Regions from separate parts of the Lysinibacillus sp. NPDC059133 genome, predicted to be linked through region 3. Evidence: riboswitches for the same ligand, from Rfam matches in the RefSeq annotation. Region 3 holds a riboswitch; each other region holds the start of a gene.
The links. A riboswitch is a leader RNA that binds a small molecule or an ion and turns the genes downstream of it on or off. The one in region 3 is predicted to bind S-adenosylmethionine.
Positions count from the first base shown of each region.

Region 1 (2,205 bases), on a different contig from region 3:
AAAATAGCAATTGTATTATTGGCAGTAGAGAAATTAGTTAAACTCACAAGGCCGGCAATCCCGAATTCAGCACCCTTTTTTGATTTAATTCTTCGTGTGGCAAGGTGAAGTAGGAAGTCAATTCCTCCGTTAAGCTTAATAATCTCCACCATTCCAGCTATTAATATCGCAAGAAATGCCATTTCATACATGCCTGACATTCCTTCGCCAATCTTTTGCATAAGGTCCATTAACTGATAGCTGCCTTCCGCTAAGCCAACACCCCCGGCCAGAACAATCCCAAATGCAAGAACAAGGAATACGTTCATTCCAACTAGTGCAAAAATAATAACCAAAACATAGGGAATAATTTTTATCCAACTATAGCTTAAATGTTCTACTTGTGTCGCCGTTTCACCCATTGTGATAACCCCTAAAATAATGCTCGTTACAATAGCTGCCGGCAACACAATCCAAAAATTCACCTTAAATTTATCCTTCATTTGTGCACCTTGTGAACGAACGGCAGTGATGGTTGTATCTGAAATAAAGGATAAATTATCGCCAAACATCGAACCGCCAACAATCGCTGCCATTACTAAAGCCATGGAAAAGTCGGTATGCTCGCTGATCCCAACTCCAATTGGTGCCAGTGCAACAATTGTTCCTACCGAAGTACCCATTGATAGGGAGATAAAGCAGGCAATGATGAACAAGCCTACGACAAGTAAGTTTGGCGGAATGACTGACAGAGCAAAGTTAACAGTGGAGTCCACTGCCCCCATGCCTTTTGCTACCTCTGAAAAGGCTCCAGCCAATAGAAAAATAACAACCATCAGCATGACATTTAAATTTCCTGCGCCTTTACAAAAAATATCAACCTTTCGCGAAAACGATTCTTTTCGATTCATCGCCAGAGCCACAGCGCCCGAAATGGCAATGGCTACAATGACAGGGAAGGCATAAAAATCACCTGTAATAACCCCTGAACCAATAAATAAAACTAAAAAAACAACAAATGGGATTAGCGCCCATGGATTCTCTTTCTTCATTGTTCTACCTCCAAAAATTAAAAATGGATACGTCTTTGTCCATTCTCTTACTAAAAAAGACCTCTTCTTGAAATAACAAGAAGAGGTCTTATATCTATAAAACACTCCTCTTATCTATCAAGCCATTGCTTGCTGGATTTGGCACAGTAACTTAATCACAAAGTTCCGCTGCCGAGATTTCATAGGGCCAGTCCCTCCATCTCTCTTGATAAGAAGAAAAACATATTATTTTTTGCACAATAATGAAATATTATAATAAAACATCTATATTTGCAACTTATTTTTAATCAAACTGTATTTCAAAACGACATAAAAGTACTTTTTCTCAAAAAAGCCTGCTTTAAGGCTACCGCAGTACAAAAGAGAAGCTTTAAATTTTCGCGAAATTTAGTGTCTTTAATCTCTCGAAAAGAAAAAAGATATTTAATATTATCGACCTAGCAATGGATTTTTTTGACAATTTAATGATCATGAATTATAGTAAAAATACAATATTTAAATAATATTAAAATTGAAATGGAACGTTTCCTGAAACTAAGGGTGAATATATGAGTAATTTTATTGTCATGCAAAATGCTACACACGAGGAAGAAATTATCGGAGGATATATGTGGTCCCCACAAAAAAATAAAAATGGAAATAGCAATCATGCGTACGAACGAATGGCTATAATTAAGGCTGGTAATAAAATTTACAGCTGTTATGATCAAGCAATTCGAGCGGTAGGTATAGCAACGTCAGATTGTTATATTGCAGAACAACCGCATGAGCTACAGGAGAAAAATCTATGGTCTGATGAAGGATATAAGGTGGATGTAGATTACACAATTTTAGAAAATCCAATTATGATTAGAGATGTTTGGGGAGCTATGGAATCTGATCGTCCGCAAAAATATTCAGCCTTTCAAGAAAATGGACGAGGAAATCAGGCTTACTTATTTCCCTGTCCTGAAGCTTGGGCTAGCTTGTTTGACAGCTTTTTGGACGAAGATAGCTCAGAAGCAGAAGCAGAAGCAGAACTAATAGAAGATGGTGAAATTAACGAGGAAACGTTTGCGACTTCTAGTTACGAGCAAGGAGAGTCTAGAGTTAGTAATAGGATAGCGGGTAGTACGAAGAAACGTGGTCGAGTAGTAAGTCAAGAACAGCTACAAAAAGATTTGAAAAAGCGTAA
Region 1 covers NZ_JBHZDH010000006.1:65,111-67,315, reverse strand. Annotated here, with positions in the region: gene ACFXN8_RS05100 (Na+/H+ antiporter NhaC family protein) at 1-1,031, opposite strand, end outside; SAM riboswitch class I at 1,139-1,246, opposite strand; gene ACFXN8_RS05095 (protein NO VEIN domain-containing protein) at 1,580-2,205, shown strand, end outside.
Region 1: it holds a riboswitch for S-adenosylmethionine, as region 3 does, so the genes downstream of both, ACFXN8_RS05100 (Na+/H+ antiporter NhaC family protein) here and metK (methionine adenosyltransferase) in region 3, are expected to answer to the same signal.

Region 2 (2,205 bases), on a different contig from region 3:
CTTTCCATTGCTTCCACTTTACCGTATTTAATCGATTACAAAAACGATTACGGTAGTATTATTAAAGGTTTCGATGCAAACAGGGAACAATTTGTGAAAGCCGCCAATAAGAAATTTATTTCATTTAGAAATGGGTTATCTTCACTAATAGATCGACTTGAAGAAACATTAACGGATGTAGAAATTATAAAAGGGATTGCCACTACAAATGTTAAAAAGCAGGAGAATCAATACGCTGTTACATTAGCAAACGGAAAAATGATTGAAGCAAATCATGTTGTAATGGCACTGCCAAATGAAGCGGTACAAAGTTTATTGCAGGATGAATCTTTGAACTGCTATTTTGAACGATTCAATACTGCATCCGCCATTACGATGTACTTAGGATTTGATGTACCCGATAATAGATTACCAGCAGATGGAACAGGCTATATTGTGTCACATAATTCGGATGTTATTTGTAATGCAGCAACGTGGACAAGTCGCAAGTGGAAACACACCTCAGCAGAAGGAAAATTACTTGTACGACTTTTTTATAAGAGCATTAACCCTGAGTATGAGAGATTACGTGTGATGACAGATGAAGAGTTAGCAACTGTTGCCCTAGAGGATGTAAGAAAAAGCTTGGGGATTGAGGAAACGCCAACTATTGTTGACGTGACAAAATGGATTGATCAAATGCCGAAGTACGACTTGGCACATCGTGAAGCGTTGCAAGGTCTCTTGCAAGAGCTTGAGGAAAACTATCCAAATTTATCAATAGCGGGATGCTCTTATTTTGGAGTAGGCATAGGTGCATGTATTCAAAATGGTAAAAAAATTGGTGAGGAACTTGCTGGAAAACTATCGTAATTGTCTGAATTAAATCAAAATATAATGTTTTTCGTAAAAATTATCCTCTGTTCTGTGAAATAGTCTTGACTCAATCGTTCGTAAACGATATGATTCTTTTAATTATTTAAAAAATTCATACTACATTCTTATCAAGAGAAGCTGAGGGACTGGCCCTATGAAGCTTCAGCAACCAACTTATTGTCAGGTGCTAAATCCAGAAGACCGTTGAGTCGAAGATGAGAAGGAAAAACAATTACGAAACGACGTAAAAGCCTTCTTTTTTTATGAAAGAAGGCTTTTTTTTATTTTAAAGATAAGGGAAGAGAGGCTAGTTTTATGGGATTGCTTGAAAGGTTAAAAACGCATGTTCTTACAGCAGATGGCGCAATTGGTACGGTTTTATACGGCTATGGCTTGGAGTACTGCCATGAGGAAATGAATGTACAGAGACCTGAATTAATTGAAAAGATTCATAGAGAATATATAGCAGCTGGTGCCGATATTATTCAAACGAACACTTACGGAGCTAATGCCATAAAATTAGCCCGTTATGGATTAGAATCTCGTGTGCAGCAGTTTAATGAAGCTGCTATAACGATTGCAAAACGAGCAGCGGCAGATGGTGGACAATTTGTCTTAGGTACTATTGGAGGAATCCGTGGTATTCGTAAAAGTGACGCAACGTTAGAGGAAATTTTAGCAACAGTTGATGAGCAGGCAACTGTTTTACTTGCAGGAAATCCAGATGGTCTTTTACTTGAAACGTATTATGATTTTGAAGAGCTAACAGCGACTTTAACAATGCTACGAGCTAAAACGAAATTACCGATTATTGCTCAAGTTTCTATGCACGAACCCGGAATTTTGCAAAATGGAATGAGCTTAAATAACGCCTTACATAAACTTGAAGCGCTAGGTGCTGATATCGTTGGTGTTAACTGTCGCTTAGGTCCTCACCATACTATACAAGCATTCGAAGGAGTAGAGCTTCCTAAAAAGGCATTTATGTCAGCATATCCGAACGCCTCTCTCCTTGATTTGGAGGATGGCCGTGTCGTATATGAGTCGGAGGCAGATTATTTTGGTCGAGCAGCTGTAGAGCTTCGTGATCAGGGGGTACGTTTAATTGGTGGCTGCTGTGGTACGACACCAAAGCATATTGCTGCAGCGAAGAAGTACTTAGAGGAGCTATCCCCGGTCGAGAAAAAGTATGCAAAGCCAGAAAAAGTAGAGGTTGTCCGTGAGGCAGAGCCAGCAAATTATGAGCCATTACATGTAAAAGTAAAACGGGAACGCTCGATTATTGTGGAGTTAGATACACCAAGACATTTAGAAATCGAAGGCTTTATTGAAGGGGCAAAAAAATTATAT
Region 2 covers NZ_JBHZDH010000031.1:10,457-12,661, reverse strand. Annotated here, with positions in the region: gene ACFXN8_RS16050 (protoporphyrinogen oxidase) at 1-852, shown strand, start outside; SAM riboswitch class I at 978-1,077, shown strand; gene ACFXN8_RS16045 (bifunctional homocysteine S-methyltransferase/methylenetetrahydrofolate reductase) at 1,171-2,205, shown strand, end outside.
Region 2: it holds a riboswitch for S-adenosylmethionine, as region 3 does, so the genes downstream of both, ACFXN8_RS16045 (bifunctional homocysteine S-methyltransferase/methylenetetrahydrofolate reductase) here and metK (methionine adenosyltransferase) in region 3, are expected to answer to the same signal.

Region 3 (2,205 bases):
ACGAACTGCGCCATCTACTGTTAACATAGCTTCACCACGAGAAGTAGCCTTTTCAGCTAATTGTGGTACTGAAAGTTGAACATTAATGTTACCGCCGCTTAATAATTCCTTCAGTTCGTTTGCAATTTCTACTGAATTCATCGATTAAATACCATCCTTTTTTATAGTATTCCCTAGAGTTTGAGGGAGATTTTCTTAATTTCAAAAATAGTATAACACAATTGCTTAAATAATCTATACTAATTCAGAAATTATTTTTCAGATTTTATTACTTTTCAAGAAAACGACAAAAAGTAAATTGATTCGTTTTGATAATGCTTTTTACCCTATATAATAAGTGATCAAACAATCACTTTCGACACAGCAAAATTGTGTTTAGAAGCTTTTGGCTAACATGAGGTTCGCACAGGATGTGAAGTTTTTAGCTTGGTTTTTATTAGTTGGAGCTTGTCTTCGGCTGAAAAGGGGCTACAATCATATTCATCCACCACATGTTCTGTAGCTGACGCTTTGCTTTCGCTACAAAATGTGCTGTAAAGGGTTACACATATGTTAACACATGATGGGAGGTGGAGAATAGGGATTATTTTGTTTCAATTTACAGCATAATCCAAATTAGTTTCTTTATAATCCCGCACTTTCTTTATATAAATACAATCAATTATGCCGATTCCGGGATATCTGCCGGAAGCTTTAGGCCAACAATTGTTTTTTGCGCGAAAGCGTAGTGCTAACGCTTCGCTTTCGCACAGGACGTGGCGTTCTTATACTGAGTTCCTCTATTTCATCGGGTGTTTGGACATTAGCTGAAAGAGGTTAAAAATATTTGACAACGTTCGACCTTTTACGTATTATGAGATATTGAACGGATACTCTTATCCCGAGCTGGTGGAGGGTCAGGCCCTATGAAACCCGGCAACCTGCATGAACCATTTCACACATGCGCTGGTGCCAACCTGATGCAAGGGGAAACCCCTTGAACGATAAGAGTGAAAGGTTACGAAGTCATTATTCCTTTCCTCATGTTAAGTAAGCGTGAGAAAAGGATTTTTTTATTGTTAAAAACGAATGTAAAGGTAAGTATATAGTCCTTTCCTTATTATAATGACGGATCTTTCGAAATCTCGTGTTAAAAGCAACAGTTGTTTATTTGTGCGAAAGCGTAGTGCAACGTAGCGACAGCCACAACAACGGCTTAAGAGTTCAATCTATAGGAGCGGGCTTGACATGGGTAATGAGTACCGTATTAATTCGCAAGTATTATTTGTTAAAGTAATAGGAGGAAAACCAAATGACAAAACGTCGACTGTTTACATCAGAGAGTGTTACTGAAGGACATCCAGACAAAATTTGTGATCAAATCTCGGATGCCATTTTAGATGCTATTTTAGCAGAAGATCCAAACGCACGTGTAGCGTGTGAAACAACAGTAACAACTGGCTTAGTATTAGTAGCAGGAGAAATTACTACTTCTACTTATGTAGATATTAAAGGTATCGTTCGTGATACTGTAGCAGAAATCGGTTATACACGTGGGAAATATGGCTTTGATGCTGAAAACCTAGCAGTACTTGTTGCTATTGGTGAGCAATCACCTGATATTGCTCAAGGTGTTGACCAAGCATTAGAGGCGCGTGAAGGCTCTATGACAGACGCTGACATTGAAGCAATTGGCGCAGGTGACCAAGGTTTAATGTTCGGTTATGCATGTAACGAAACACCAGAGCTTATGCCATTACCAATTAGTTTAGCGCATAAATTGGCTCGTCGTTTAACGGAAGTACGTAAATCTGGTGAACTAGCATATTTACGTCCAGACGGAAAAACACAAGTAACAATTGAGTATGATGAAAACAATGTACCAGTGCGCGTTGATACGATTGTCATTTCTACACAGCATGACGAAGAAGCTACACTTGAGCAAATTCAAGCAGACTTAAAAGAATTCGTTATTGCCCCAGTTGTTCCAAGTGAATTATTAGATGCTGAGACGAAATATTTCATCAACCCAACTGGCCGATTCGTAATTGGTGGTCCAAAAGGAGATGCTGGTCTAACTGGACGCAAAATCATCGTTGATACATACGGTGGCTATGCACGTCATGGTGGTGGTGCTTTCTCTGGTAAGGATGCAACTAAGGTAGACCGTTCTGCGGCATATGCAGCACGCTATGTGGCAAAAAATATCGTAGCAGCTGGTTTAGC
Region 3 covers NZ_JBHZDH010000060.1:24,547-26,751, forward strand. Annotated here, with positions in the region: gene pckA (phosphoenolpyruvate carboxykinase (ATP)) at 1-141, opposite strand, end outside; SAM riboswitch class I at 873-990, shown strand; gene metK (methionine adenosyltransferase) at 1,292-2,205, shown strand, end outside.

Region 4 (2,205 bases), on a different contig from region 3:
CAAGAGATTAAAATGCTGGAAGATCATCCCGATTTTTTGACGTGTTTTGCGAAGGTCGTTTAGAGAAAGGGAAGTAATATCTACATTGTCGATCAATACTTTTCCTGTTGTTGGACGCTCTAATAAGTTGACACAGCGTATAAGGGTACTTTTTCCTGCACCACTGTAGCCAATAACTCCATGAATTTCACCTTTTTTAACATGCAAGTTAATACCATCTACTGCTTTGACGATATCTTTTTTAGTTTTAAATTCTTTTGTTATATTTTCTAATTGAATCATACTGTGATATCTCCTTTCTAAGCCCTTCTATAAAGCAAGAATCTGCTAGTTTTCCGTAGGAGTCTCGCAGATTCTCGATTGTATGAAAGGTCCTTAATCGTCAATTACCAGCCCGGAATAACAGAACCTTTGAATTCTTCTTCAATAAATTTGCGTACTTCATCAGATTGATAAGCTTCAACGAACTTTTTGATTGTTGGGTCGTCTTCGTTTTCAGCACGGACTGCAATGTAATTCACATAAGGAGAGTCAGTAGACTCTAAAAGGATTGAATCTTTTTTAGGATTAATGCCAGCATCAAGAGCGAAGTTCGTATTAATAGCTGCTACATCTACTTCACTAAGCTGCTTCGGAATTTGTGCAGCTTCTAATTCAATGAATTTAAAATTCCTTTTGTTTTCTTCGACATCGCGAATAGATGCTGTTAAGTCTGCACCTTCTTTTAATTTAATGATGCCTGCCTCTTGAAGGACAAATAGAGCACGAGCCCCGTTCGTTGGATCATTTGGTAACCCGAATGTTGCACCATCAGGAACCTCATCGAATGATTTATATTTCTCAGAGTATATGCCCATAGGATTTAAAATTGTTTTTCCTACTGGCACTAAATCTGTTTTGTGATCTTTGTTAAATGCATCGAGGAATGGCTTGTGTTGATAACTATTTACATCAAGATCACCCTCGGCTAACGATGTATTTGGTAAAACATAATCAGAGAAAGTTTTTAGTTCAACCTCTAAGCCATTTTCTTTGGCAACTTTTGCAACAACCTCTGCAATTTGTTCGTGTGGACCAGAAGTCACACCCACTACAATTTTATTTTCATTAATAGCCTTATCTTGACTATCTTTACTGTCTTCTTTAGTACCGCAGCCTACTAATGCTGCTACTAATGTGAGACTCGCTAAACCTAATAAAAATTTGTTTTTCTTTTTCATGAAACATACCTCCAAAGTTGTTTTATCGGTAGTTAAAAATAAAAAAAACTCTCTTATAAACTAAGAGAGGCTCATGAAAAAACGTCCTCTCTTATCTATCAAACGATGATCGTTTGCAGGATTTAGCACCTTCCTTAAAAAAAGGAGGTTGCCGAGCTTCATAGGGCCAGTCCCTCAGCTACTCTTGATAAGAGATTTATAATATTTTTTTGTAAATCCGATAGAACTAATATAAATTATAGAATATAGTAAGTCAATCGAATTTTTAAAATTTTTTATTTTATTATAATATTTAGTTGAAAAAGAATCCGCTAGAAGTAGGGTTGGAGCAACAAAAAAAGATAGTGAAATAAAAAACTGTTCCCATAGCAAGTTTGTGCTAATGGAACAGTTTTTCGGGTAGAGTCTACTCAAGTAGGGGGATTGAAATGTTTATGAGCTAAATAAGTTTAATTTTTCAATTCTGCTAATCGCTTCACGTAAGCGGTCTTCGCTAACAAGTAAACCAACCCGTACATAGCCTTCACCATATTGACCGAAGCCATTGCCTGCAGCTACTGCGATATCAGCCTTGTCGAGCAATAAATCGGCAAATTGTTCACTCGTAAAACCTAATGGAACAGGGAGCCATGCAAAGAAAGAGCCTCTTGGTGCCGCTACTTGCCAACCAATTCGCTGAGCTTCTTCGATCAGGACATTTCGTCGACGCTCATAAGTTGCTCTTAACTTGTCAGTGCAACTCTGTGAAGCGGTAAGTGCAACTGCCGCCGCTTGTTGCACTGCGGGGAATTGACTACAAAATAGATGATCTTGAATAAGGTTAATGGCTGCAACAATATCGGGGTTACCAACTGCAAAACCAATGCGCCAGCCTGCCATATTATACGTTTTGGATAATGTATACATTTCGATACCGACATCTTTTGCACCGTCAGCTTGGAGGAAGCTGATAGGTTTATTGCCGTCAAATCCAATCGCTCCGTAG
Region 4 covers NZ_JBHZDH010000022.1:41,090-43,294, forward strand. Annotated here, with positions in the region: gene ACFXN8_RS13450 (methionine ABC transporter ATP-binding protein) at 1-282, opposite strand, end outside; gene ACFXN8_RS13455 (MetQ/NlpA family ABC transporter substrate-binding protein) at 387-1,220, opposite strand; SAM riboswitch class I at 1,309-1,414, opposite strand; gene ACFXN8_RS13460 (pyridoxal phosphate-dependent aminotransferase) at 1,653-2,205, opposite strand, start outside.
Region 4: it holds a riboswitch for S-adenosylmethionine, as region 3 does, so the genes downstream of both, ACFXN8_RS13455 (MetQ/NlpA family ABC transporter substrate-binding protein) here and metK (methionine adenosyltransferase) in region 3, are expected to answer to the same signal.